Regions from separate parts of the Peribacillus sp. NPDC096379 genome, predicted to be linked through region 1. Evidence: a T-box and tRNA genes for the amino acid it is inferred to sense, from the RefSeq annotation. Region 1 holds a T-box; the other holds one or more tRNA genes.

Region 1 (15,179 bases):
GGTTCAAATTCAGTCGAAGGTACTGGCAGAGCAGCTCGTTTCAGAACTTTTGCTGATACATATCACCCTTGCAATCCTATCCTATGGGGCGTTTTCACTTTCCTTTGTATTCTCGTTATTGTATTTAATTCAATACGATTTATTAAAAAGAAAGAAATGGGGTAAGCGTCTATTACGGCTTGGCGATTTAGCTAAGCTTGAGCATATGTCTTATGTGCTCGCGGTCATTGGTGTGCCGATGTTGATTCTATCGCTTATTCTAGGGTTGCAGTGGGCCTATATCAAAGTGCCAAATGTCATTTGGTTTGATCCAAAAATTCTTGGTTCATTTTTAGTGCTCATTGTGTACAGTATCTATTTATATTTTAAAGTCCGAAAGCAAATGTATGGAAAAACGTTAGCCTATCTGAACCTTATTTCATTTTTAATCGTTCTTATTAACTTTTTCTTTTTCGGAAGTCTTTCCACATTTCATTTATGGACTACATAGGAGGATATCATGAGAAAAATAATTGTCGGTTCAAGACGAAGCAAGCTTGCTATTACGCAGACTAACTGGGTAATTAATCAATTAAAGGAGCTTGGTGTACCTTATGAGTTTGAAGTAAAAGAGATTGTGACAAAAGGAGATCAAATCCTTGATGTAACATTATCTAAAGTGGGCGGTAAAGGCTTGTTTGTGAAAGAAATTGAGCAAGCGCTTTTAAATAAGGACATTGATATGGCTGTTCATAGTATGAAAGATATGCCTGCTGTGTTGCCGGACGGTTTGACGATTGGCTGCATTCCACCGAGAGAAGATCACCGCGATGCCTTGATTTCTAAAGACCACGTAAAACTTGCTGATTTAAAGCCTGGTGCAATCGTTGGAACAAGCAGTTTGCGTCGCAGTGCACAATTGCTGGCGGAACGTCCTGATCTTGAAATTAAATGGATTCGAGGCAATATCGATACTCGTCTTGAAAAACTAAAAAACGAAGATTATGATGCCATTATCCTTGCAGCAGCCGGCCTTGCGAGAATGGGTTGGAAATCAGATGTTGTAACAGAATTCCTTGAACCAGAGCTTTGCCTACCTGCTGTTGGACAAGGTGCACTTGCTATCGAATGCAGGGGTTCAGATGCTGACCTGTTAGAACAATTGGAAAAACTGACGTGTAACGAAGCGAAGGCAACAGTAGAAGCGGAGCGGGCTTTCCTTGATAAAATGGAGGGTGGTTGCCAAGTTCCAATTGCGGGATTCGCTACTGCAAATGATGCGGGAAGTATTGAATTAACAGCGCTCGTGGCATCACCTGATGGAAAAACAATTTTCAAAGAAGTCGTTGCAGGAGAAAATCCTAAAGAAATCGGTATTGAAGCAGCTCGGATCTTAACGGAAAAAGGTGCGAAAACATTAATTGATTCTGTGAAAGAGGAGCTCAGTCAGTAATGAATGAGTCTGGCCCTCTAAAAGGTTATCATGTTCTCATTACTAGAGGGAAAAGTCAGGCAACAGGCTTAGTAGAAAAAGTGGAGAGCTATGGCGGCAACGCTGTGGTCGTTCCACTCCTTGATTTTGTCCTGCCTGAAAACGTCAATCAGCTTAAAAATTACGTTCGTCATATTCATGAGTATGACTGGTTAATTCTTACGAGCCAAAACGGAGTTGACTACTTTTTCCGTCTTCTAGAAGAGCAGGCACCGGTAAAATTGCCACGGATTGCAGTAATTGGTAGTAAAACTGAGGAAATCCTTAAGAGTCACGGGGTTAAGTCGGATTTCGTGCCCTCAAATTTTGTCGCCGAATCTTTTGCAGAGGAATTTATTCCAATGATAAAGCGGGGCTCGCGTGTCCTTATTGCGAAAGGAAATTTGGCTCGTACGGTTATTGCCAAAAAAATTCGTGAGGCAGGGGCACAATGCCAGGAAATGATTACGTATCAAACGGTATTGCCTAAAGAAAGTGAGCCGAAGCTTTCAGACTTGCTCACTAAGGGGCGATTGAATATTGTTACGTTCACGAGTTCGTCAACGGTCCATCACTTTATGAAAATCGTAAACAAGCAAGATTTGCAAGCGAGTTTAGATCAACTTGTTTTTGCCTGTATTGGTCCAATCGCTTTTGAGACAGCTGAATCATATGGTTTGTCTGTAGCTGTTTGTCCAAAAGTATACACAGCAGAAGCTATGATTGATTGTTTGGCGGAATATATGTCAAGACAATATACAAAATGAATATGGCGTTAAAACACCACCACTTACGAGGAAGGATAAATCAGGTAGTACGCTACACTCACCTAATCGCAATGGTGGCGGTGCGGAGCCGGAATTCGGGGTGCTTTTTTCAATAAAATAAGTGTACTTGCTAAGTAGATAGGCTATATAGTAAGTACTGAAGCCCCGTCCCCATGTCCTTCATCAAAATGAGACTGACGTTTCTAATGCCACGATTTACGATAAAGGACCCACCTAGTGTACGTAAGTTTAGTATGGGCTATATTTTTAAAACGCGGAGACTGAATCCCTTTGGCCTTCGTGTAAATCATTTTTAGGGAGGAATTCATATGAAAGACATTCAATTTACGAGACACCGTCGTCTGCGTTCAAGTGCTGGCATTCGTTCCCTCGTTCGCGAAACGCATTTACATAAAGAGGACTTTATTTACCCAATCTTCGTCATTGATGGTGAGAATGTCAAAAGTGAAATCACTTCTATGCCAGGAATTTATCAGCTTTCTATGGATCGTTTATTGGATGAAGTGAAGGAAGTCGTGAGCCTAGGAATTAAATCAGTCATCTTATTCGGTGTGCCATATGAACATGATAAAGATGAAGTAGGTACAGGCGCATTTAGCCATAATGGGCTTGTACAAGTCGCTACACGTTTGATTAAGGAATCATATCCAGAACTGATTGTTGTCGCTGATACTTGTCTTTGTGAGTATACAAGCCATGGTCATTGTGGCGTTGTAGAAGGCGACAAAATCTTAAATGACGCGTCCCTGGACTTACTTGCCAAAACCGCAATTAGTCAAGCAGAAGCAGGAGCGGATATCATTGCCCCTTCCAATATGATGGACGGTTTCGTTCGTGCAATCCGTGCTGGACTTGATGAAGCAGGCTTTTTAGATGTGCCAATCATGTCATATGCGGTTAAATATGCATCAGCCTATTATGGTCCTTTCCGCGAAGCAGCCAATGGCGCACCACAGTTTGGCGACAGAAAAACGTATCAAATGGACCCAGCTAACCGGATGGAAGCGTTCCGTGAAGCGGAATCGGATATAGATGAAGGAGCAGATTTCCTCATCGTCAAGCCGGCGCTTTCTTATCAAGATATTATCCGTGATGTGAAAAATTATACAACTCTGCCAGTTGTTGCTTATAATGTGAGTGGAGAATATTCGATGGTCAAAGCAGCTGCAATAAACGGCTGGGTAGATGAAAAGTCGATTGTCTTAGAAATGTTAACAGGCATGAAACGTGCAGGAGCGGATTTAATCATTACATACTTTGCGAAAGACGCTGCGCGCTATCTAGATGAAATGAAGTAAGAACCTTTTTCTAAAAAAGGATGTGTCCAAAAAGGCCAGTGAAGTACGTATGCACAAATACGTGAAGACTGGACTTTTTGAACAACTTTTAAAATAAACGATGAAATGGGGAATACCATGCGTTCATATGAAAAGTCAAAACAAGCCTTTGCACAGGCACAGAACCTAATGCCAGGCGGTGTAAATAGCCCAGTTCGTGCATTCAAGTCAGTTGACATGGATCCGATTTTTATGGAACGGGGAAAAGGCTCAAAGATTTATGATATTGATGGCAATGAATACATCGATTATGTATTGTCATGGGGGCCGCTTATTTTAGGCCATTCGAATGACCGTGTCGTGGAGGCTATAAAAAAAGTCGCAGAAACTGGCACAAGCTTTGGAGCATCTACTCTCATTGAAAATGAATTAGCGAAGTTAGTCATTGAAAGAGTTCCTTCGATTGAAATGGTCCGTATGGTTTCATCTGGTACAGAAGCGACATTGAGTGCTTTGAGACTTGCGCGCGGATATACAAGTCGCGATAAAATTTTGAAATTTGAAGGATGCTACCACGGCCATAGCGATTCATTATTAATTAAGGCAGGATCCGGTGTCGCAACACTTGGTTTGCCAGACAGCCCAGGTGTTCCAGAAGGTATCGCGAGAAATACGATTACAGTTCCATACAATGATTTAGCAAGTGTTAAATACGCATTTGAACAATTTGGTGAAGACATTGCGGCCATCATCGTTGAACCAGTTGCCGGCAATATGGGGGTTGTCCCACCCGAGCCAGGATTCCTAGAAGGCTTACGAGCTGTAACAGAAGAATATGGTTCTCTATTAATTTTTGATGAAGTGATGACAGGATTCCGTGTCGGTTATAATTGTGCCCAAGGATATTATGGCGTAACACCTGATATTACTTGCCTCGGAAAAGTAATCGGCGGCGGTTTGCCAGTCGGTGCATTCGGTGGGAAACGGGAGATTCTAGAACGCGTTGCACCAAGCGGAACGATTTATCAAGCAGGTACGCTCTCAGGTAATCCGCTTGCAATGACAGCTGGACTTGAAACACTGAGTCAATTAACGCCTGAAGTGTATCAAGAATTTATACGTATTGGGGACATGTTGGAAGCAGGCATCGGTCAAGTTGCCAAGAAATATGACATCCCACATACGTTCAATCGTGCCGGTTCTATGATTGGCTTATTCTTTACAAACGAAGATGTCATCAATTACGAAACAGCGAAACAATCCGACTTGAATTTCTTCGGCACCTATTACCGTGAAATGGCCGAACAAGGCGTATACTTGCCACCATCTCAATTCGAAGGGCTATTCCTGTCAACCGCCCATAGTGACGAAGACATTGAAAAAACAATCGCAGCTGCTGAACAAGCATTTGCTAAATTGAGAAAATAAAAGTAAAAAGCAGATTTACCTTTTGAGGTGAATCTGCTTTTTTTACGTAATGAAGATATGCGTCAACATGAAAAACTGCACACTTCAATTCTTCCCAGTCATTTTTCGCGTCATATTATCGTAGGAATTTTCATAGATTGTTAATGGCATCGTTATTTGTTTTCTTAGTTTGGAAGGAGGAGTTTGTTTGTCAACCGAAAATCAATCGTTTTTACGATTTTCCTTAGAGGAATCAGTCTGGTTTCAGAAAGGGCAGGAGATAGAAGAGCTTTATTCACTATCGCTTGAACCGAATGTGACCATTCAAGAGAGTGACCAGTATGTGGTCATTAGGGGTTCGTTGGATTTGAGTGGGGAGTATAAGGAAACTGAAGAAGAAGCTGGGGCGCAAGATCTTGGATATTCACAGCCCTATTATCCGAAGACGATTCATAGTGTGGATCAAAGAGAAGACGGATTGAGTGAATTTATTCATCGTATCCCTGTTGATATTACGATTCCAAACAATCGCATACAGTCCCTAGATCATATTGATGTAAATATCCATGCTTTTGATTATTTTATGCCTGAAAAAAATTGCTTGAAGCTTGAGGCGGAGCTTTTAATTAGTGGGATTGAAGAGTCACGACCGGAAAGTAAATCTGAAGAACCAAGAGATTATTTACATTCAGATGAATATGAAGAGGAAGAAAATGAGCGAGATGAATCAAATTCAACATGGGAAGAAACGGTTGAAGTGGAATTTGAGGATGAGAGTTATTCTTCTTCTGGGAATGTGGAGATCCCACCCGAGCCAGTCTCATTTTACCGGGAACCAGAAGAAATGGCAAATAAGCCAGAAGAAATCGAATATTCGTCAGAGGAAAATGAACCAAAGCCAGCCTTTTTTCACCGGGAACTAGAAGAAGCGGCAAATGAGGCAGAAGCAATCGATGATTCGTTAGAGGAAAACGAACCCGAGCCAGTCTCATTTTACCGGGAATTAGAAGAGGCGGCAAATACGGCGGCAGAAATGGAGTCTTCAGTAGAGGGAATCGAAACAGAGTTAGTCCCTTTATCTCGAGAAATAAAAATGGAAAAAGAAGATGAGGACGAGTTATTTACTCCGTTTGTTGTAGAGGCTAGAAAATTACCAGACATTGAAGAAGCTGAAGCATCACGGCCGATTTATGCAAATAAAACAGAAGAGATACAAGCTGTGGACCTTCCTATATTGGAGCAGAAATCAGAAGTGCCACTGAACCGCAAAGTTGAGAATCGTGTACCTAATTCAGAAATCTTCCCAGAGAATGTTTCTGAGAATTCTCTGTTGGAAAAGGAATATGCTCCATTACTTGATTTTGTCCGCCGAAAAGAAGAAAAAACAATGAAGGAAGAACCATCTGAACGTGAAAAAGCCGCAAGTGTTGATTCGGCACAAAAAGAGGCAACTAGCGACGATCATCTCTCGTTAACCTCCTTTTTAGGTCGAAAGCAAGAGGAAGAGTTAATTGGCATCAAAGTATGTATTGTTCAGCAAGGAGAAACCCTAGATAGCTTGGCTGAACGTTATGAAGTCAGTGTACAGTCACTCCTAAATAGCAATGAACTAGAACCAAGCCAAGATATCTATGAAGGTCAAGTATTATACGTTCCTAAGGTGAGAGTTACTAAAAATTAATCAAGGGCAGAGCGGGTCATCCCCTCGCCCTGCCTCCTTATCAAGAAATTAATTGATGGAAGTGAATTCCATGGCGGATCATGAAACAAGAAACAAGGATGCTGAAGCGGTTCTCCGTAACTATGCGGTAAAAACGTACCATATTGAATATATGGGCAATATTACAAAGCTATACAGTGATAAAGGAGTCTTTGCTCTTAAATCGATTGATCCTCATATTGGGATTGATTTTATCCGAAATATTCAACGCTTATATCAGCGTGGATATAATCGAATTGTCCCCATCTATCAAACGATGGACGGCCGTTATGCGGTGCTTCACAACAGTCGATTGTATTATTTGATGCCTTGGCTTTCTGATCAGGAAGATGGAGAGCGCTCCGAACGGAATAAGCAAATGTTTCGCGAGCTTGCCCGGATGCACGCATTGTCAGTAAGAGAGATTTCCGTTGATCAGGAAGAGCGTGAAGAACATTATCAAACGACCCTTGAAGAATGGAAGAAACAGTTGGAATTTCTCCGTGAGTTTGTTGAAAGCTGTGAAAAGAAATGGTATATGTCGCCATTCGAGCTGATGTATTGTACGTACTATACTGACCTTTCACAGGCGCTAGAATATTCAACGAAAAAACTAGAAGAATGGTACGAGAAAACAAAGGATCATGAAAAGATCCGGACGGTTGTGACACATGGAAAGGTTTCATTGAAACACTATGTATACGATGATCGCGGCTATGGCTACTTTATTAACTTCGAAAATTCAAAAACAGCACCACCACATTTTGATTTGCTTCCATACCTAGTGGAGGCTGCGAGAACCTATCCATTTCCGTGTGATGACTGTGTCGATCTTCTCTACAACTATATGCGCTATTTCCCCCTGAAGTCAGAGGAAGTATTGTTATTTCAAAGCTATCTCGCTTATCCAGGATCATCCATTTCGGTGGTTAAAGGTTATTTTGAAAAAAAGGGACATCGAAGTGAGTTACAATATGTCAGTCATTTTCAACGGCAATATTGGTTATTGAAAAATATTGAATATATGGTGATGAAAATCGAGGAAAACGAAAGGGCAAAGAAAGCAGCTGCAGAGGCACAACAACAGCAAGAACAAGAACAGCAAGAACAAGAACAGAATGCAGAATAATCCGATGCGTATGCTAAAAGGAACAGTAGCATATCGCTTCGGATTATTTTTTGATTCCTCATATCCAATTTTGCCGAAAAGAAATCAACAGTACGACAACGATCGAAAGCAGCAAAATATCTAAAAATGTCGGAAACAAAAGAGTGCGAAATCCCTGAAAAATACAGATCGGTAACATAAACTGACTACAAACATTACGGATACCTTTCAGCCAGGGCGGCAGCGTATAGGGAGTATAACGTTGTCTCAAAATTGCCCAACTCCTCACTTTTAAGTGGTACGATATCATATGGTTAAAAGTGGAGTTCCGTGAATAAAGTGAAACTTCCATCAGTGGGTTTTCTATCCCCGCTGATGGTTAGTTAAACCGGAATAGATGATCACATTTCCGGAAATACTGAATATTATAAGAAAAACCGTCACAGATGTAAGGGTAGACACCAAAACTCATTTAAAAACTTATAAATTCATATTTAATTAAAAAACTAAAGAAGATGATTGACGTTAGGTGTATTTCTTTTGTAAAATGAATCTTAATGAATAATTACATATCAACCGCTATGATTGGAAGTAGTATGATGAAAGACTGCTAAAAGAGAGGAAGCCATTTGCTGAAAGGTTTCTAAGTGTGTCCCATCAGAAGTCGTCCATGAGCAGTTTCCGTGAACAAAAGTAGTAGCGGAAGCCGGCGAAAAGCCGTTATCTAATCTTTAAGAGCCGAGAAAAGGATTGAACTCTTTTTTCGGAAAAAAGGTGGCACCGCGAACAACTTTCTTCGTCCTTTTGTGATGAAGGAAGTTTTTTTGTGTCTTTAACACATTTTTAAGGAGGAAATTCAGATGGAAGAATTAACGATGCCGACAAAGTATGATCCGCAGTCCATTGAAAAGGGCCGCTATAAATGGTGGTTAGATGGGCAGTATTTCAAAGCGGAAAGCGATGAAAAGAAAGAGCCATACACGATTGTGATTCCACCACCGAATGTTACGGGTAAATTGCATTTAGGTCATGCATGGGATACGACGCTTCAAGATATTATTACGCGAATGAAACGGATGCAGGGCTATGATGTGTTATGGCTTCCAGGAATGGACCACGCTGGAATTGCAACACAGGCAAAGGTTGAGCAAAAGCTTCGTGCTGACGGAATTAGCCGTTATGACCTTGGTCGTGAGAAGTTTGTCGCAGAGACATGGAGCTGGAAAGAAGAGTATGCAGGCCATATCCGTGATCAATGGGCAAAGCTTGGCTTAGGTCTTGATTATAGCCGAGAACGATTTACATTAGACGAAGGACTTTCTAAAGCAGTGCGAGAAGTATTCGTAAAGCTATATAATAAAGGGTTGATTTATCGCGGCGAATATATTATTAACTGGGACCCTTCAACAAAAACGGCGTTATCTGATATTGAAGTCATTCATCAGGATGTTCAAGGTGCGTTTTATCATATGAACTATCCGTTATCTGATGGATCGGGTTCCATTGAAGTGGCGACAACTCGTCCTGAAACGATGCTAGGGGATACAGCAGTTGCTGTCCATCCAGAAGATGACCGTTACAAGCACCTAATTGGTAAGCATGTTATTTTGCCAATTGTCGGCCGAGAAATTCCAATTGTTGCGGATGATTATGTCGATAAGGATTTCGGTTCAGGTGCAGTGAAGATTACGCCAGCTCATGATCCAAACGATTTTGAACTTGGCAACCGCCACAATCTTGAGCGCATTCTTGTCATGAACGAAGATGGCTCAATGAATGACAAGGCCGGTATTTACAAAGGAATGGACCGTTTCGAATGCCGTAAACAAATTGTCAAAGACTTACAAGAACAAGGCGTTCTGTTTAAAATTGAAGAACATATGCATTCTGTCGGTCACTCTGAGCGAAGTGGCGCTGTCGTTGAACCGTATTTGTCTACGCAATGGTTCGTCAAAATGCAGCCATTAGCAGATGAAGCGATTAAACTTCAACAAGGATCAGACGAAGAAAAAGTTCACTTCGTACCGGATCGTTTTGAGAAAACCTATTTACGCTGGATGGAGAATATCCGTGATTGGTGTATTTCTCGTCAGCTTTGGTGGGGCCACCGTATTCCGGCTTGGTATCATAAAGAAACAGGAGAAGTATATGTCGGTCAAGAAGAACCTGTTGACAGTGAAAATTGGGAACAGGATACGGATGTTCTTGACACATGGTTCAGTTCAGCACTATGGCCGTTTTCAACAATGGGCTGGCCGGATCGTGAAAGCGCCGATTTCAAACGCTACTACCCAACAGGTTCACTTGTTACAGGCTATGACATTATCTTCTTCTGGGTGTCTCGAATGATTTTCCAAGCAATTGAATTCACTGGCGAGCGTCCATTTAAAGATGTACTCATTCATGGGCTCGTACGTGATGAACAAGGTCGCAAAATGAGCAAATCCCTAGGTAATGGAGTTGATCCAATGGACGTCATCGATCAATATGGTGCCGATTCATTACGTTACTTCTTATCAACAGGAAGCTCACCAGGCCAAGATCTTCGCTACAGCACAGAAAAAGTGGAAGCGGTATGGAATTTTGCTAATAAAATTTGGAATGCATCCCGTTTCGCATTGATGAATATGGATGGAATGAAATATGAAGAAATTGACTTAACTGGTGAAAAATCCGTTGCGGACAAATGGATCTTAACTCGTCTGAACGAAACGATTGAAACCGTTACTCGTCTAGCTGATAAATATGAATTCGGTGAAGTAGGCCGCGCTCTTTATAACTTTATCTGGGATGACTTCTGTGACTGGTATATTGAAATGGCGAAGCTACCATTATACGGTGAAAATGAAGCAGCAAAGAAAACGACTCGTTCAATTCTAGCTTATGTACTTGATAACACCATGCGTTTATTGCATCCATTCATGCCGTTTATCACCGAGGAAATATGGCAAAACTTGCCGCATAATGGCGAATCAATCACCGTTGCAGCATGGCCGGAGGTGCGTTCTGAACTTACGGACAGTGCAGCAGCTGAGGAAATGAAGTTGCTTGTTGAAATCATTCGTTCTGTACGTAATATTCGCAGTGAAGTAAATACACCACTTAGCAAGAAAATCAAGCTCATTCTGAAAGCGAAAGACGAAAGCATTGTAACAACACTTCAAAATAACCGTGCCTACATTGAACGATTCTGTAATCCTGAGGAATTGACAATCGGTACAGTAGTAGATGAGCCAGGCCAAGCAATGACAGCTGTCGTTACAGGTGTGGAACTTATTCTACCGCTTCAAGGCTTAATCAATATCGAAGACGAAATTAAACGTTTGGATAAAGAGCTGGAGAAACTGAATAAAGAAGTAGAACGTGTGCAAAAGAAACTAGGCAATGAAGGCTTCGTGAAAAAAGCCCCTGCACAAGTAATTGAAGAAGAAAAAGCAAAAGAAAAAGACTATGTTGAAAAACGTGACGCTGTTATTCATCGTATGAATGAATTGAAACAGCTGTAAGTAAAAAAAATCTTGAGCGTTACTCTTAACCCTACGAGGAAAAAGGTTCAGGATTTTAAACTGTATCACCTAATGAAAGGTGGCGGTGCGGAGCTGATTTTGCAAAGCCCCGCCCCTTTTCCATGAAAAAAGGATGACTCAAAAAGGTAACAGATGACTCTATGGGTCATCCTTTTTTATTAGTTGCATACAGATGGATAATTGAATTGAAAAAAGCCACTTTGAAGATCAAGAAAATTTCCAGCCGTCCATAAAAAAATCATTTTGCCTATTTTTTAGGAGTTTGTTATGTTTAAATGTGATCCTTTATTAAAAGTTTGAGAAAAAGATCGATTTTTAGGGAGTGGTATGTTTGTTTCAATCAATGGAAGAGGTAATGGACTATTTATATAGTAGAGAATCGAAGCTTGGGATGGACTTCGGGCTTGCACGGATGGAGAATCTTTTAAAAGAGCTCAGGAATCCAGAAAAGAGCTTTCAATCCATACATATTGCTGGATCAAATGGTAAAGGCTCGACATTGAATGCCTTAAAAGAAATCTTAATGGCTCAAGGTCTTAAAGTTGGCAGTTTTACTTCACCACATCTAGAAAAAGTGAACGAAAGAATGATGATAAATGAAACGATGATCTCAGATGAAGAAATCATTGAACATATGAATACCCTTTATCCTTTATTGGAAGAAGGACAAGTAGGATATCGAGCTACTTTTTTTGAGATTATTACGATCCTATCCTTTCTTTATTTTCAAAAAAAAGAGATGGACATTGCGCTCATTGAAACTGGATTAGGTGGTAGGCTTGATTGTACGAATGTCATCACTCCTTTACTATCTATTATCACGTCGATTTCTTTAGAGCATACGAATATTCTTGGAAATACTTTGGCTGAAATCGCATCTGAAAAGGCGGGCATTATTAAACATGGTGTTCCGGTTATTAGTGGTGTAACGGAAGAGGAACCAGCTACGGCTATAATGGAGTATGCCAAAGTACAGGATGCAAACCTTTATTGTATAAATAAAGAAATCTTCGTGAATGAGCCTAGCCAAGTTCAGGATGGCCAATATTTTTCGTTTAAAATGGGGCATACAACGCTTGAACAAATCGACCTTAAAATGCTCGGACGTCATCAGGTGAATAATGCGGCGCTAGCTATTGCAGCAGTAAGGCTATTAATTGAAAAATACCATCTAGAAATCTCTGAAAATAGCATTCGGCAAGGGTTGGCAAAAGCACATTGGGCTGGGCGATTTGAAGTGTTACCAGGTCATATCATTTTAGATGGCGCTCATAACCCTGCTGGAATGAAAGTTTTGTTGGAAACATTACAAACTAGATACCCTGATTTGAATTATCATTTTGTTTTTACTGCTTTACAAGATAAAGACTACAATCAAGTGTTAAGCATGGTAGATGAACAAGCAGCATCGATTATCTTTACCGAAATTGATTTTAAGCGAGCAGCATCCGCACAGGAACTTTTTGAAAAAAGTAAGATGGATAAGAAAAAGGCCATCATAAACTGGCAGGAAGCGATCGATTATGCACTGAATCATCGAACCATCAATGATTTAGTCATCGTCACAGGTTCCCTCTATTTTCTTGCACTTGCCCGACCGTATATCATGAAAAATAGTTGAACAGACGACCGTATTCGATTGAGAAATGAATTTTGCGCGCCGGAGCCCAATTTGACGCAAAAATTTATGAAGCCAACTGCCATATTCATACGAGATCAACCCTTTATGACAGTTTTTATAAAAAACCTGTAGCTTAATGATGCGATGGGGCAATGTTCAGTGGAAACACCAGACTTAGCACGGATATTAACTTCCTGTTTCAAGTATTACGAGCCAGAATTATTAATAGGAATCGATAGTGGTGCTAAGCGAGGAGGGAGAAACCGGGTATCTCAATATGACGGGTGAAACACATATTTAAAGATCGGACCTTTCGCAAACTATAGACACTTCATTTGAACTGTGTACAGTAGGCATTAGGTCGGATCTTTTTTTAGTTTTGGATTACTTTTTCTAATTCATTGGTTTATGATAGGGATGATAAGTTAAATGCGGGGTGAAGCACTTTGATGATTATATATACAACAATGATTGCTGTCGTTCTGCTAGCTATCCTCCTGTATACACTTCCTTTGCGAATATCGCGGTCTGGGAGAATAGCTATTTTGATATGTAGTGTTTGTCTCGCAGCCATTCCGCTTGTTGCGAATGATTTTTTTCCGCGTTGGTTTCTGTATATCGCGCAGTTTCTATTGGCTATTCTTATGACTTATATCATGGTGAATAGACTCGAGTTTTCTCATGGAAAGGAAACAGAAGAAGCCAATTTATCGGAAATGGATCCGTTGTTTTCTTTTGCTGAGTTACAAGAACGAGCAAAAATGAGTGAAACGGTAGATGAATACTATGCTTCTTCAAAAGAGCAGCCAGAACCATTTATGATTCAAGAAGTTGAAGGGAAATCAGACACATCATTGGTTAAAATTGAAACGATCATGAATAAGCCGCTGGAATTGAAAGAGGATGCTTCTGAATTTATTGATTTTACGAATCGAGAAATTTTGGCGACTGAGGATACAGATGACCTAGAACCTTTCAGTTCAAGTGAGGAAGAACAGGTTTTGGCAGCAAGAAAGAAAATCTTTGCAAATCTTGAAGCGCAGGTAGCAACTTCTATAGAGGACGAGCAGCTGAGCAAGAACGAAGTAAACCTTGCACCGGCTGAACGTCTCAGTCTGGAGTTTGATGATTTGGAAGAAATGTATTTGAAAAAAAAGCAAGCGGGGGGACAGTAAATGGAGAAACGCTTCCCTACCTACTTACGGGTTTTAGCAATTGTAGTCCTTTCAACGATTTTTATCATGTCGTTTTCACAATTAGGAGTCAAAGCCTACGAGAAATTCCTGCAACAAGATCAAAAGTTTGCCGCAAATACATTCATTGGAACTGTTCAGGTTAGTGGCGAGTCTACTAAACAAGCAAATGAAAATCTCATCCACACGATTGCTGAATGGCAAAGCAAAAGTCGCCTTTCATTAACCTTTGCAGATCGTAAAATGACGATTCCTATGGATTTCATTCATTTTTCGTTAGAAGAATCTGTTCAAGACGCAGAAAACGGTATGGACAATCCATTATTCGCTACTATAACGGAAACAAATATCAGACAGTTGTTAAAAGAAATTGTGGATGAACAGGTAATTGAAAGGGTAAAAGTAGATCAATTACAAGCGGAAATTCAGAGACAAGCTGGTTTGCTTGATGTGAATGAGCGAGTGATAAGTTTGACAAAATTCTTTGAGGAATCGGTGTCTGTAAGTGTGATTTCTCATGCAAAAAAGCAACATATCGACGTCAAATCATTATCATCATGGGTTGGGAGCACGCATCCAATAACGATTCCAGCTTTCGGCGAGTTTTCTTTCATCAACGATTTGAGTGTGAATGCCGGTAGTTGGACGGATGAATTTTTAACACAAGTAGCCTCTCTAGTATATGAAGCAAGCTTATCAACTAATCTACAAATTCTTGAAAGAAATACAAGTCAGGAAGTGCCTGTAGGGGTTACAGCAGGCTATGAAGCCAAAGTCAATCGAAACGGAATGGACTTGAAATTAGCCAATCCTAATGACTTCGAAATGACAGTTACAATCAAAGCTACTCAACCAGGTGTGCTCATCGTTGAAATTAGTGGATACGAGACAGAACAACAATATAAAGTCGTATTAAAAGATTCGAAGACCATCCCTTATCGGAAGATCATTCAATACACAGCATTATTGCCAAACGGTTCAGAAACGATTAAGAAGTCAGGTAAACTGGGATATTCAGTATCCGTTTATCGGGAAACGTATAATTCATTGAATGAAAAACTGGATTCCGTGCAAATTTCGAATGACTTTTATTTACCTGTGAACGAGGT
Region 2 (15,179 bases), on a different contig from region 1:
TGGTCATTCAGATGCAACGTACGAACAAGTTGACCAAGCCATTCAAGCTGGTTCATCACATATTACTCATCTTTATAACGGGATGCGTGGCCTGCATCATCGCGAGCCAGGTGTGTTAGGTGCTGCCTATTTACGTGATGAGCTATTTGTTGAGATTATTGTAGATGGTATCCATAGCCGCCCTGAAATGGTGAAACTTGCTTATAATCAAATTACAAGTGATCGCATGATTTTAATTACTGATTCACTTCGTGCAAAATGGCTTAAAGAAGGAACTTATGATTTAGGTGGTCAACCCGTAAACGTGAACGAAACAACCGCAACCCTTGCAGACGGAACGCTTGCAGGAAGTATTCTAAAAATGAATGATGCGATCAAAAATATGATAATGTACACCGATTGTACGATGGAAGATATCATTAAAATGACGTCAGCAAATCCAGCGAAACAACTAAACCTATTCGATAGAAAAGGGAGCATTGCCGTTGGAAAAGATGCGGATCTTGTTATTTTAAATGAAGATTTAGATGTAGAAATGACTTTTTGCAGAGGAAAAATAGCATTCACAAAGGAGAATACACAATGAAACTTATACAAGTACAGGACTATCATGAAATGAGTCAAAAAGCAGCAGAAATTGTAATCGAAAAAATAAAAGAGAATCCACAAATCCATCTTGGACTTGCAACTGGAGGGACACCTGAAGGGCTATATAATCGATTAATTAAAGATCATAAAGAAAGTCATACATCTTATAAACAAGTAAAATCATTTAATTTAGATGAATATATCGGTTTAAGCGCTACTAATCCAAATAGCTATCATTATTACATGGCCGATACGTTCTTTAATCATATTGATATTAATCAAGAAGACACTAACCTTCCAAATGGTACTGCAGAAAACATTCAAGAAGAATGTAGTCGTTATGATGAAATGATTGATAAAATGGGCGGAATCGATTTACAAATCCTTGGCATTGGGCAAAACGGTCATATCGGCTTCAATGAACCAGGTACTTCCTTTGCATCAAAAACACAAGTTGTTGACCTTGCACAATCGACAATTGAAGCAAACGCCCGCTATTTCGACTCCATTGATGAAGTGCCAACACAGGCATTAACAATGGGAATTGCGTCGATTATGAAAAGTAAGGAAATCATCCTCTTAGTATCTGGTATAGCAAAATCAAAGGCTTTGAAACAGTTAATGGACGGAGAAATAACAGAAGAGTTTCCAGCTTCTATCCTGAAAAAACATCACAATGTTACCATTATTGCCGATCAAGAAGCATTATCTGAGTACGCATCCAAAAGTGAATCAACTTTTCGTGATTGATAAAAGCTCTCCACTTCCGATTTATTACCAAATTGAAGAAAGCATAAAACGGCAAATTGAAGAAGGTGAATTACACCCACACGATGTACTTCCATCTGAACGTGAATATGCCGAGCTATTGGAAATTAGTCGAATGACTGTGCGTCAGGCTATTAATAATTTAGTTAATGCTGGATACTTGTATCGCCAAAAGGGACGCGGAACCTATGTCGCAGAAAAAAAACTGGAGCAACAGCTTTTAGGCTTAACTAGTTTTACAGAAGAAATGAAAGCTCGTGGAATGATGCCGAGTAGTAAACTACTTAGTCTTGAATTGATTCCCGCAAACGAAAAGATTGCAAATCAATTGCACGTCACAACCAACACACTCATTTATGAGATTATCCGAATTCGTTTGGCAGACAACATGCCTATGGCTCTTGAAACTGCCTATATGTCTGCCGATTTATTAAAAGGATTAACAGCTGAGATTCTTAACCATTCCATCTATCAATACGTAGAGAAACATATTGGACTTAAAATCGGCTACGCAAAGCAATCTTTAGAATCTACTATTGCGTCAGAGGTAGAAATGGCTTCATTATCGATTGCCAAACATTCGCCTATTTTATTAATACAACGTACTACTTATTTAGAAGATGGAAGACCGCTTGAATTCGTAAAATCATCTTATCGAGCCGATCGGTATACATTCACATGTACGATTAATAGACACTGATATTCTTCACTAAGTAGGGAGTTTGGGTCTGACCTCGCACTCTAAGTCAGAATGTAGTGTTTCATTCACTTAGTTTATCCTGTATATAGTTGCGGGGTCTGACCCTTTTGGGACTCCCCCTTATTTTTTCATCTAAACAAAAAACGGCAAGAGCGTTGTCAATGCAACACTCCTGCCGTTTTGATGACCTGAGAGGGATTCGAACCCCCGACCCCGTCCCTGTCAAGGACGTATTCTCCCGCTGAACTATCAGATCGTATTTGGAATAATTTTTTTACAAAAAAATTATTACTAAAGTATATATTTAATTATACGTTTCTACATGAAAAAGTCAACGATTAAATTTTAGCCATTACATAACTTTTGTTGAATAAAAAAAATTTTGTTCTTATATACTGTTAATTAAGGGGATTATATGAATTCTTCACTTCAAAAATATCTAGAACAGCAAATGCTTGTAGAGATTATTTACTTTTCAAATAGCGGTGGCTCTACGCAAAGGTAAATACAAATTCTTGAGATGAAAAATGATACAATCCGAGCTTATTGCACCCTTCGTAAAATGAACCGATCCGTTAAAACCAGGAATATTCTCTCTCTTTACGTTCAATTCGAACATTCAACGATTTGGGATAACTTCTATGTATCTTGCTTTTATAAACGATTATGAACACTCCTCCCCTGTTCTCCTTTAATTGATTAGGTTCGTTTGATTTCTCCAATCAACATCACTAAAAACTTTTTGCTCTCATTTTTATATCGTCAATGAAGATATTGATCAATAATTGTGATAAAATATTCCCGTAAACCCTTTCAATTATTTTCTTTAGGGGGTGTTATTTTGGTCGATCAGCCAAAAGGAACGATTAAGGATAGAAAGTTTACAAGCAAGGAATTAGATGAAGAGCTTGAGCTGCTCGTTTATTTTCCGCCCAACTATTCTCCTCTATATAAATATACCGTTGTCATTGCCCAAGATGGCCGCGATTATTTTCAAATGGGGCGAATTGGACGAATAGCAGATGAACTACTTCGTAAAGATGAAATCGAAGATCTCATTATTGTAGGGATCCCGTATCGTGATGTACATGACCGGAGAAAGAAATATCATCCTGATGGCGAACAGCATGCGGCTTACATACGTTTTCTCGCCCATGAGCTGGTTCCGTATTTGGATGAGGAGTTCCCTACTTATCAAATAGGAACTGGGAGAGTTTTGATTGGCGATTCCCTTGGAGCTACTGTTTCCCTGCTTACAGCATTAAAGTATCCTCACACATTTGGAAAGTGTATTCTCCAATCACCATTTGTGAACAATGAAGTGATGAATGCTGTTAGGGATTTCGAAGAACCACATTTAGTTGAGCTTTACCATGTAATTGGCAAAGGCGAAACAGAAGTTCCAACAACTGACGGAGGCATAAGCAACTTCATTGAACCGAACCGCAAGTTAAGTACCCTTATTAAGAAAAAAGGATTTGCTTACTTCTATGACGAATTTGATGGTAAGCATACGTGGAAGTACTGGCAAGCAGATTTAAAACGGGCATTTACGGAAATGCTTTAATCCTAATCAGCTTTTTTGAAGATGACGAAGTTTATTAAAATTTGTTATAATAATTTCATATTTTGATGTTTTAAAAATTCAGTGTCAATCTGGGAGGGAACTTTATGAACTATGGCGTCGCTATTTTTCCATCTAAACAGCTTCAAGATAAAGTAAATTCGTACCGTAAACGCTACGACCCAAATTATGCGCTAATCTCACCTCATATTACGCTTAAGTACACTTTTTTTGCAACTGAATCAGAAATTGAAACAGTAGCGGAACAATTAAAAAACATCGCCAAATCCCATAAGCCATTTAAGTTAAATGTAGTGAAACCGAGTACCTTTCAACCCGTAAACAACACGATTTTTTTTAAAGTTGAATTAAATCCTGAACTTGAAAGTTTGCATAAAGAAATGAACCATGCTGATTTCTTCGGTGGTCCATCTCCATATGCATTTGTTCCACATATTACAATCGGCCAAAAACTTTCAGATGATGAACATTCCGATGTATTAGGTCAGATTAGAATGCTTGACGTTACACATGAGGAAGAAGTAGACAGATTTCACCTTCTTTATCAATTAGAGAATGGTTCATGGACTGTTTATGAGACATTTAGACTTGGAGAAGAGGAATAATATTAATGAACGTAAAAATGGTTACAAGCACCGAAGAGAGAGAACTTGCTTATTCTATACGTAAAAAGGTTTTTGTCGAGGAACAAAATGTTCCACTTGAAGAGGAAATTGATCAATATGAAGATGATTGTGCCCATTTCCTCCTCTTTAATGACGAGGATACACCTATCGGCAACGGCCGCTTCCGTATTTTAGACGGTATTGGCAAAGTACAGAGGATCTGTGTTCTCTCTGAGTTCAGAGGGAACGGCGCTGGACAAACGATTATGAATGCGATTGAAGACTATGCACAAAAGCAAGATCTTTCTAAATTAAAACTGGATGCACAGACGCAAGCCATTCCCTTTTATGAACGATTAGGATACCGTGTAGCATCTGAGGAATTTATGGATGCAGGCATTCCTCATCGAACAATGATTAAAGGTATATAAACTCACCCCCGGATACTGACATTCCGGGGGTTTCTTTACATGTCAGAAGTTGCCCTCATATTCCCCAAAAACTTTTTTATAAAAATTCCACATTTAACACTGCCATTTCGCCCTTTTTTTCATAATGTATTGTATGAAACGAAAAGGAGGGGATTTTTGTGAGTGAAAAAGAACTTAATTTGGGTGATTCTCATAAAAAATTGATGGAATTATTAGTATCGCGGACTTTGCGTAAAAACGGTTTTAACAAAGAATCCATTGATCTTTCTGAAAGAGAAAAGAAAAATCTAAAGGAAACCATCGAATTGCTTCAGAAACAGTCACAGTCTTTTATCGACCAGCAGAATAACATTACTGAACAAGACGTTAATCCAATCACTAATGTATATGATGGGGAAAAGTAACCTACCTCCCTTAAGTTCTTGCAAATTTCATAAACAAAAATTCAAAAAAATAGACGTTTGCATTGATATAATCGTCCAAACATCGTTTCTCGAACCGCATATTTTAATAGGGACCCAAATAAAAGGAGGATAAAGTAATGAATCAAAATGAATTTCGCACAGGCAATTCTTGCGAACATAGCGAGAACAGATGGTCAGCTTTAGATTCTCGTTCTGATCATCCATTAGCAGAGTTTTGCGATCATCGTCGTGGAGGCATCGAGCAAGAAGCAAGACAAGATAATGTGGAGTATCAACTATCCGAAGAGCTAGTATATATCAAAGACTCATGTGATGTTCGAGTAACTTCAACAGATGTAAAAGCAGCTCTATCTCTCCAAGCCGCCTTACAAGCTGCCATTGCTGTAATTGTTAGTATCACCGTTGGCAGCAGCGAAAGTGCTGAAAGAATTACTCAAGAATTGCTTCAGTCTTCTAAAATCAGCCAAATTTCACGCCAAAAAACAATTATCGAGAACTCTCGTGACGTTGAGGTAGTAACTACGGATGCTCAGGTTGCCGTTAACATTCAACTATTGCTTCAATTATTGCTTGCTCTAATCGTTGAAGTAGACGTTTTATAAGAATCAAATAATTGAAACACACAAAAGGACACATTCGTGTCCTTTTATGTGTTCACTAGATTCTTTGATTAAATAGTCCTCCTTTCCCCGTTAAATTTGCTGTTATTTGCTCTACTACATATGCAGGTACTTGCATTTTATATGGTGATGAATTTTGTGTATTGATTAAAGCCTTCTTTGTTTCCGATTTAGGCGAAATCATATTCTCAATCTGCTTGTCTTTATCTTGATTGAGGTGCTGAAATGAAGGTAGTGGCAAGATTGGCGATATACTACCAATTGATTTTACCGAACATTTCTTTGCAGCGACCGTTCTGTTTGCATATTGAATATATTCAAATTGTGTAATTGGTATGATGTATCCCATTCTCCTCACCTCTAAAATTTTTTATTTTCCCTTTTCCACCATGAAAAGGCAAACAACATTACCATCGTTTTATGATGTACATTTTACTATTTCAAGTCTATAGTATGTTAGTTTCACTTTATCCTATGTTCTGGTATCATGAATCATACAAACAACTATAGTGTTAAAACGCCACCATTTACCATGAAGAAACAATCATATAACAACTATTGAATGAGATTTGAGGTTTTTTTTATATGCAAGCAGCTAAAATAAAAAATGAAATGATCCATTTAGCCACTACATCTGCCGAACAGCTTCAGGAATTATATGATAAAGGCAAGCGCGGAGAACTGACTTGTCCATCATGTGCTCTTCCCGTGAAGTTATTCTTAGGCATAAGTAATCCACCTCATTTCAGTCATATTTCACCTGGAATTACGGATTGCTCGTTCCCTTTACTTGATGTTTCAGCTAAACAAAATAATCCTGTTTCGATCGACTATAAAGAAGAAAACGGTTTTAAGATTCCAAAAGGTCGCACCATTACAAAAAATCAACCTGAATGTGTACCGGTTAAAAGCAGTACATGTATCACAGGTAATCCCGAATTCACAAATGTAAAGCAAAGTCAGCTTCTTGTTGATGATCCATACTTTGACAAACTTTATAATCATGGAGTGAGTTTGGACAAGGAACAAGCAGCCGCAATAACCACAATTGATGGGCCCCTCCTTGTTCTTTCTGGAGCTGGTAGCGGAAAAACTAGAGTATTAACTGTCCGAACAGCTTATATGCTTTCGGCAAAAAACATCGATCCTAAGTCCATAATGCTTGTTACTTTTACAGCCAAGGCTGCCAAAGAAATGAAGGAACGACTGCTCTCCTATCCTGAAATGAATCCCATGCTCGTCAATCAATTAGTAACCGGCACTTTTCATAGTATTTTTTATAAAATCCTCCTCTTTCATGAACCAGATAAGTGGCGTCGTGATTTACTAATGAAATGGGAATGGGAACGTACAAGAATCCTTAAACTAGCTGGCAAAGAAATTGGGCTGGATGAAAAGGAATTTGCGTATGATCAAGCACTTCAACAAATTGGTCTTTGGAAAAATTCCTTGTTATTCCCCAATGAAATCAAGGCAAAAGATGAATGGGAAACATCTTGTTTGTCTCTTTATAAAAGCTACGAAGATTATAAATCACAGACAGGTAGCTATGATTTCGATGATATGTTGATTGGCTGTTATTCATTTTTCAAAAATAATCCAGATGTTCTAGCAAAATATCACAAGCGTTTTGACTATTTCCTCATTGATGAGTTTCAGGATATTAATAAAGTTCAATACGAATTGATCCAACTCCTGTCTGCTCGAACAAAAAATGTCTGTGTAGTCGGTGATGACGATCAGGCAATCTACGCATTTCGTGGCAGTGACCCGTCATTTATCTTGCATTTTGAACGAGATTTCCCAGGAGCTAAAGTCGTAAAACTGACAGAAAATTTTCGCTCATCACATGAAATTGTTGCCACCGCCAACCGGATGATCAAAAAAAATCAGAACAGGCATCCGAAAACGATGAAAGCTCAGCATAATAATGGCAAACCTGCACTACTCTTTTATCCTTTTGACGAGGAAACAGAAGCAACGATGATTGTTCATGATATCCAGGAAAGAATTATAGAAGGCGCGAACCCAAGTGATTTTGCAATTCTTTATCGGACTCATGCAATGTCACGAGCGATTTTCGAGAGACTAGCCACATCCAATCTTCCTTTTGTTATTGAAAAAGATGCGGATAGTTTTTATCAACGAAGAATCGTTAAAAGTATGCTTGCTTATTTACGATTAAGCAGCCAACCTGAGGATGCCAATCCAGTCGGGGACATTTTATCATCTTTATTTTTAAAACAAAGTGTGCTACAGGATATGAAGGCTCAAACGATTCTACAGGATTGTGACTTTATTGATGCTCTTGCTTTCGTCAAAACAGCTCATCCTTTTCAACAACGTAAACTTAAATCGTTACCTAAAATAATCCGCAGTTTAAAAGGGATGAAACCTTCCGTTGCTCTTTTAGTCATTGAAAAGGAAATTGGGTTTGCAGACTTTGTGAAGAAACGCGGGAACGAAGGCAATATAGAGAAAGGCTCTGATGATATTCGTGACTTGAAGGTAGCAGCTAAACGGTTCCATTCAGTAGCTGAATTCCTTGAACATGTGGAACATATGTCTGCTATGGTACATGAAGTGAAGCAGCTATCAAAGCATTTCCATGATGCAATCCAGTTAACAACCATACATCGTTCAAAAGGTCTCGAATATAAATATGTGTATGTACTTGGTGCTGTTGACGGCAGCCTCCCTCATGACTTCGCACTTGAGTCACATCGTAAAGGTGACACTGAACCACTGGAAGAGGAGCGCAGACTGCTATATGTTGCGATGACAAGAGCAAAAGACGGTCTATTCCTATCCATACCACAAACACGAAGAGGTAAAACAGCATACCCGTCTAGATTCCTGAGATTTTGAACCGGATAATTAGGGAAATTATTAATTTTCACATGATGATAGTATGAATAAAGACAGCGGTCATTATACCACTGTCTTTTTCATTTACATATTATTTTTTACCATTTAACATATTCGCTAATGTACTAAAATCAAGACTTTTTCCATCTTTAACAATTGACTCGACAATTTTATTTTCCGTTTCTTGATTAACTGGCTTATTAGCAATTTGGGAAACTCGTTTAATCACATTGCGTACCGTTGCTTCATCCTTAAAATTTGCACCTTGCAGCGAATTTGCTAATTCAAATACATCCTTCATACTTACACCCGTTTTGCTTTCAATGTTTTTAAAAAATTGGTTTTCCATTAAAAAGCCCTCCTTCTCTGCAACCATTCTATGCAGTCTAAAAGAGTTATGTGCCTAAAAAGGATGGCATGCAAAGAACAAAGAACAAATAACAATGATCGATCAGTAAAAGTGCCTAGAGACTATGTAAACAGGAAATGTGGTGTAATTTGTTCCCTTGTCGGGTAAATATCTTTGTTATCAAATCAATTCTAACCAATACGAATTTAATTAGCTTTTTTTAAAGAAACCCTCTATTCCATTAAAAACGGAACAGGCTTATACTGCCTATTCCATCTTTAGTATATTCATTAGCAGAAAGAAGCTCCGACAATAATTAATAAAATAAACAAAACGACGATTAATACAAATCCAGAACCGCCACAACCACCGCCGTAGCCGTAGCCGCCACAACCACCGCCGTAGCCACCATAACCCCAACCGAACATATAGCTTCACCTCACTTTTCGAATAGCTCACTTTTAACATATGTAGAAAATGACAAGTGTGTATAGGCCTTCTCCTAATTGTTTGAAGCCTAATTCGAAAAGAAGGAATCATGGTCATCCCTTTGGTTTGAACACAAGTGCTCCGATAAATCCGAAGATAATTGCAGCTGAAATGCCTGAGCTGGTAATTTCAAACATCCCTGTTAATACACCAATAATTCCGTGTTGTTCAGCTTCCTGCATGGCTCCATGGACGAGAGAATTCCCAAAGGAAGTTATTGGTATACTTGCCCCTGCTCCAGCAAAATCAATTAAGTAATCATAAAATCCAAATCCGCTTAATATTGCGCCTGCAACAACGAGTACGCTCAAAGTATGGCCTGGCGTTAACTTCGCAACATCAAATAATAGTTGGCCAATTACACAAATCAGCCCACCTATGACGAACGCCCAAAAAAACATCGGCAGCATGAATCTTCCCTTCCTTTCATTAAGTTTCTAAAAAATTAAAAAGTACCCGCTTCATACTCAATTGCCACCGCATGTGCTATACATGGAATACTTTCATTTTGTTGTACAGTAAGCGACGATAGCAAGGCTCCCGTTGCGACAAACAATATCCGTTTCAATTTCCCTACCTTCATTTGATTTAATATGTGGCCATAGAGAACGGTCGCTGAGCAACCAGCTCCACTACCTCCTGATAAAACAGGTTGATTGCTTTTGTATATCAGCAAACCACAATCCCGAAACTTGTCTTTCGGCATATCGAACCCTTTTTGACTTAATAAATCATACGCTGTTTCCCGACCAACATAGCCAAGATCCCCTGTTATGATTGCATCATAATAATCACTTGTACGCTTAAAATCGCGAAAATGGGCCAATATCGTATCCACTGCAGCCGGAGCCATTGCACCGCCCATATTGAATGGATCATTTATCCCCATATCAATAACCTTGCCCATTGTAGCAGATAGAATATGCGCAGCAGGGCTATCCCCACTTTTAGCCTGGGAAACAAGTGCAACTCCTGCTCCTGTAATAGTCCACTGTGCGGTTGGAGGTTTTTGCCCTCCATATTCCGTCGGATATCGAAATTGCTTTTCAATGGCTGCATTATGGCTCGAAGCTCCTGTCAACACATGGTATGCGCCCGAATAATTCACAATATATGCAGCAAGAGCCAGCCCCTCCATCGATGTCGAGCAAGCTCCAAACAAACCAAAATAAGGAATCCCATTCGTTCTAGCTGCAAAGCTCGTCGGTGTAATTTGGTTAACTAGGTCACCAGCCAGAAAAAATTGCACATCTTCTTTTTTTACCGTTCCTTTTTCAAGTGCAATTTGTACAGCTTCTTCAAGCAAAAGCCGATGCGCCTTTTCATAGGAATCTTGTCCCATCCATAAATCTTCATAAAGAAGATCAAAATCTTTTGCCAAATGACCGTTCGCTTCAAAAGGCCCCCCTGTTACACCTGTGGAAGTTATGACAGGTTTGTTAGCAAATGTCCATGATTGCTTTCCTATTAGCATCTTTACCCTCCTAGCATACTAAAGAGTGTTTTTATAAGTGCGACAACGAAAGCGGAAAAAACACCGAATACAATGACAGATCCTGCAAGCTTGAACATATTGCCGCCTACCCCAAGTACAAAGCCTTCTGTTCTGTGCTCGATCGCAGCTGAAATAATCGCATTTCCAAATCCAGTAACTGGAACTGCACTGCCTGCACCTGCAAATTGTCCGATTCGATCATAAATACCAAAACCTGTGAGTAGTAAAGCAATGAAGACCATCGTTGCACTTGTAGGATTCCCAACCGTTTGTTCAGTAAAATTAAAGAAATAAATATAAAAGTATGAAATCGCCTGTCCGACTGTACAAAAGAGACCACCAACTAAAAATGCTTTGACACAATTTTTCGCAATTGGTCGCTTTAGTTCATGCTTTGCTTGTAGTTTTTCGTAATTCTTTTGTTCAATGGTTTTGTTTTTCTCTTGTTGTTTCGCCATCCATGACCCCTCTTTTTTATGTTTTTTCTTCCTTCAATTCGATAATTTGTTTAAATTCCTTTTTGGCTTTTTCCCTAGGAATATCATTCTCACGCAATAATTTATTTAATCTCACTGCTTCAAGAAAAATTTTATAATCACTTGAAACAACGAAATGTATTCCTTCAAATTTTTTATTGAGATCTTTTGTTAGTTTTTGCTCAATCTGCTTCATTCGAAACCTGTGTAGATGTTTTATTTTATAAGCAACAAGCATCTCTTTCCCATTCTTTACAATGACAACATCATAAATATGGTCATTCTTCGTAACTACCTTCTTCACAGCTTCTTCGTTACCAATCTTACTATCTGTTGCATCAATTATATCCATTGGCTTTGGATTCGTTTGTTTTAACAGAGCGAGCCTTTCTGTTTTGCCGTCACCATTCGATGCACATCCACTTAGAAAAAGAATAAAAATAACAAGGAGCTGTATGCATAAACGTATCGTCATCATTTCACTTCCTACATTTAGGTTTATCTATTATTGTCTTTAATCATCAATCATTTTATGAATGGTAGGATAAGGAAGCACACAAACAAATCCTAACTCCATATATTAAGATTTCTTGGACCTAAATATGTAAGATTACGTTAGTCAGACACCAAAGCAAATTGAAATAGCATATACTACATAAAAATAACCCGATCCCTAAAACTCGGATCGGGCATTATGCAAACTCCATTCAATTTTTCTTTTGATTACAGCCACAACCTTTTTTCAGCTTATTTTGCGAACTTTTTTTAATTGGCTGTGCATATGGTACATTAATTATCTTTTTATTCATAATACACCTTCTTCCTGTAAAAGGAATATAAGACAGTATATGATTAGGTTTGTCAGTTGTATATATTAGTTGCCTATCCATTTGCTAATTATTACCTCAATAATGGAACCAATTGCAGCTACAGCTAAAATAAGAATGATAAAGCTCCCTGTTTTAGCGCCTGTAAGACATAAAATGGTTATTCCAACGCTGACCCAAATCCCAGTACACCAAAAACAGCTTAATAATTCGCCAATCCATTTTTTCAACCCTTTTTCTTTTGGTAAAAGATAAATGTCTTTCGTACCATCCTCATTCGTTTCTTCTACCTCATTAAAAAAAGGGCTTCTGAGAAATTCAGTAATTTTGTCGTATACAATCAGCCTCGTCAATCTAAAAGATGCAAGGCCAAGAATAAGAATAGTTACAAATGATATTTCCTGAACTATCATTTAACGCCTCCAGAAATTAGAGAATTCTTAAATCAGAAAGTTCATGAAGGGGAATGCTTTGGATATGACTGCCTACTTTAATTTTAATGATGTCATTTCGTTTACTTATCACTTGAAAACGAACGGTTTGACCGCCAATTGAAGCTTCACAAAATGGTTTAGGATCCTTTTTAATTAAGTCTGTAAGAACACTTCTCATTTTTTTTACTTCTGGTGAATCTTTTTGCTGTTCTGGAACTTGATTCTCCTGATTGGCTCCGGAAATAACTCGAACATTTCCTTGTGGTTCATGAAGGTCTTTCTTAATTTTTTGAATAGAGTCAAGTTCTGTTTCGATTTCTCCTAATGCATCGTACACACCAAATTCTCGTTTAATTTGATCTAACTTAGCATCTTCAGCTTCTTTTTTTATACGTTCTTCTTCATTTTCTGCGGTAAGGACTTCTTCTGATCCTTTATCATGATCATTTTCCTTCTTTTTTTTCGTTTTCGTTCGGTATACTTCTTGCATTTCCGGCCTTTCGGGTTCTGTGATTTTCGGTTGCACAATATAGAAAAGTGGTTTAGAGTTTTTTTCATCCGACATTCCCAATACCTCCTTCAAATAGAAATAACCGATAATGATTCAAGCTCTTTAATCGTATATGGGACTACTCTCTTTCCATATTTATGCCTGATATAAACAAAATCATTTGTCTTGCTTTCAAACCTGCCAATGAAGGTCATTCCATTATGTGTAAAACGGCAAAGTGGTTTCGGACCGTAAATAGGAAGTCTAGCTAATATTTCAAGCTTTACGATAGCTTCTTTATATCGACTATTCTGCGTTTTTATACGGATCTGTTTCACAGACAAAGTTGCCTCTTTACTCTTTAATTTTCCATTCATAAAGAACCTCCTCATATACGTGAAAACAGGGGATCAAGTTAAAACTCTCGCTGAAAATAATCAAGAAATTTTTCCGTCTATGTATCATTTATACGGTTTCTTTTTCTATTTATGACATTTGATTTTTCACAAATACTTCCTCTTAAACAAAAAGAAGTGGGTGCCCGGAATATTATTTAACCGTTATCTTTAACATAAAAAAACGCTTGAATTTGTATCCAAGCGTTTATATATAAAATATTAAACAATGCCAATAACAACAAAAATAACAGTGTGACAATAGTTATTGTCACACTGTTATTTGCTATGCATCGTAGCAATAAGGGCTGGAACAGACCAAATCTCTACGTGATTTGGTCTGCTAAGTAATATGCTATTAAAGATGTTTCTTCACAAGAACGGAACTACTTAGTCCAATAACCCCTGCTTCTTTTTGTCTTTATGACAAACCAAAGAAGTAAACGCAAATTTTATCCCATTATATGATAGCCAGAATCAACATGAATGTTTTCTCCTGTAATTCCTCGTGACATGTCACTAAATAAGAAGGCTGCTGTATCGCCAACTTCTTCAGGAGTTGTCGTTCTCTTCAATGGTGATTCTTCCTCAATTTTTCTCAAAATTGAGTTAAAGTCACTAACTCCTTTTGCAGAAAGTGTACGAATCGGACCTGCTGAAATACTATTCACTCGTATGCCATATTTACCAAGATCATAAGCGAGATAGCGTACATTTGCTTCTAGTGACGCTTTGGCTACACCCATAATGTTATAATTCGGCATAACCCTTTCCCCGCCTAGATATGACATTGCAACAATGCTTCCACCCTCAGCCATTAAATCTTTAGCTGCTTTTGCAACGGCTGTTAAAGAGAAGGAACTAATATTATGCGCAAGTAAGAATCCATCACGCGACGTTTCCACAAACTCTCCACCCAATTCTTCTTTGTTCGCAAAGGCAATACAATGAGCAATCCCATGTATCATACCAACTTCTTCTTTAATTTTTGCAAAGCATGCTGTAATCTGTTCATCATTGGTTACATCACATTGAAGTATGAGTGATGGTTCACCTTCTAACGTACCCGCAAGCTCTCTAACACTTCTTTCCGTTCGGTCACGTCCATATGTAAAGATTAACTTTGCGCCAGCTCCATGGAGAGATCTAGCCACTCCCCAAGCGATACTTCGCCTATTTGCTACACCCATAATAATAAATGTTTTTCCTTTTAAAGAAAAAGTCATAGTAAAATCCCCCTGAATTGATACAAGTTATTAGTACCAGATAATAAATTAGTATAGCAAAGAATAATCAATAACTCAAATTTCACCCACAGTAAGCAATAGTTGTTGCAAACGTAAAACAGTACAATTAACAAATATCGGCATATTTTATTTAGTATTGCTGCTCGTATTTACGCAATACTATATAAATCATGTATTTTCCCTATCCCAAAATTCTTTGTTAGCTACCATTAACATGAATGAATAAAAGAAGATTGCTATAGACTCACCCGCTTTACGTTTGATACTATTTCAAGAGGCTTTTTAGAATTGAGGTGGATGAATATTGGGAAAAAGAGAAGCCATTGCAAAAAAAGTTGCTTGGATCAGTTTATGGAGTAATATTGCTTTAACTTTAGGAAAAATGTT

The links. The T-box of region 1 lies ahead of ACIQZI_RS03315 (valine--tRNA ligase). A T-box ahead of a tRNA ligase gene usually reads a tRNA of that ligase, here a tRNA-Val.
Region 2: it encodes a tRNA-Val, which carries the amino acid that the T-box ahead of ACIQZI_RS03315 (valine--tRNA ligase) is inferred to sense. The anticodon was not compared.

The regions. Positions count from the first base shown of each region.
Region 1 covers NZ_JBIWFD010000001.1:685,429-700,607, forward strand. The annotation lists gene ACIQZI_RS03280 (cytochrome C assembly family protein) at 1-490, shown strand, start outside; gene hemC (hydroxymethylbilane synthase) at 500-1,432, shown strand; gene ACIQZI_RS03290 (uroporphyrinogen-III synthase) at 1,432-2,217, shown strand; gene hemB (porphobilinogen synthase) at 2,547-3,536, shown strand; gene hemL (glutamate-1-semialdehyde 2,1-aminomutase) at 3,654-4,943, shown strand; gene ACIQZI_RS03305 (LysM peptidoglycan-binding domain-containing protein) at 5,131-6,603, shown strand; gene ysxE (spore coat protein YsxE) at 6,659-7,750, shown strand; T-box leader at 8,302-8,536, shown strand; gene ACIQZI_RS03315 (valine--tRNA ligase) at 8,590-11,235, shown strand; gene ACIQZI_RS03320 (bifunctional folylpolyglutamate synthase/dihydrofolate synthase) at 11,588-12,877, shown strand; gene ACIQZI_RS03325 (hypothetical protein) at 13,327-14,052, shown strand; gene ACIQZI_RS03330 (VanW family protein) at 14,053-15,179, shown strand, end outside.
Region 2 covers NZ_JBIWFD010000002.1:303,954-319,132, reverse strand. The annotation lists gene nagA (N-acetylglucosamine-6-phosphate deacetylase) at 1-586, shown strand, start outside; gene nagB (glucosamine-6-phosphate deaminase) at 583-1,338, shown strand; gene ACIQZI_RS10600 (GntR family transcriptional regulator) at 1,331-2,056, shown strand; tRNA gene ACIQZI_RS10595 (tRNA-Val) at 2,241-2,312, opposite strand; gene ACIQZI_RS10590 (alpha/beta hydrolase) at 2,898-3,623, shown strand; gene ACIQZI_RS10585 (YjcG family protein) at 3,728-4,246, shown strand; gene ACIQZI_RS10580 (GNAT family N-acetyltransferase) at 4,252-4,677, shown strand; gene ACIQZI_RS10575 (hypothetical protein) at 4,836-5,081, shown strand; gene ACIQZI_RS10570 (spore coat protein) at 5,219-5,704, shown strand; gene ACIQZI_RS10565 (hypothetical protein) at 5,760-6,071, opposite strand; gene ACIQZI_RS10560 (UvrD-helicase domain-containing protein) at 6,308-8,590, shown strand; gene spoVIF (sporulation-specific transcription regulator SpoVIF) at 8,682-8,939, opposite strand; gene ACIQZI_RS10550 (YjcZ family sporulation protein) at 9,230-9,367, opposite strand; gene spoVAE (stage V sporulation protein AE) at 9,482-9,838, opposite strand; gene spoVAD (stage V sporulation protein AD) at 9,874-10,902, opposite strand; gene spoVAC (stage V sporulation protein AC) at 10,905-11,381, opposite strand; gene ACIQZI_RS10530 (sporulation protein) at 11,398-11,877, opposite strand; gene ACIQZI_RS10525 (DUF1360 domain-containing protein) at 12,274-12,639, opposite strand; gene ACIQZI_RS10520 (CotO family spore coat protein) at 12,656-13,225, opposite strand; gene ACIQZI_RS10515 (hypothetical protein) at 13,240-13,527, opposite strand; gene fabI (enoyl-ACP reductase FabI) at 13,998-14,771, opposite strand; gene ACIQZI_RS10505 (cation diffusion facilitator family transporter) at 15,094-15,179, shown strand, end outside.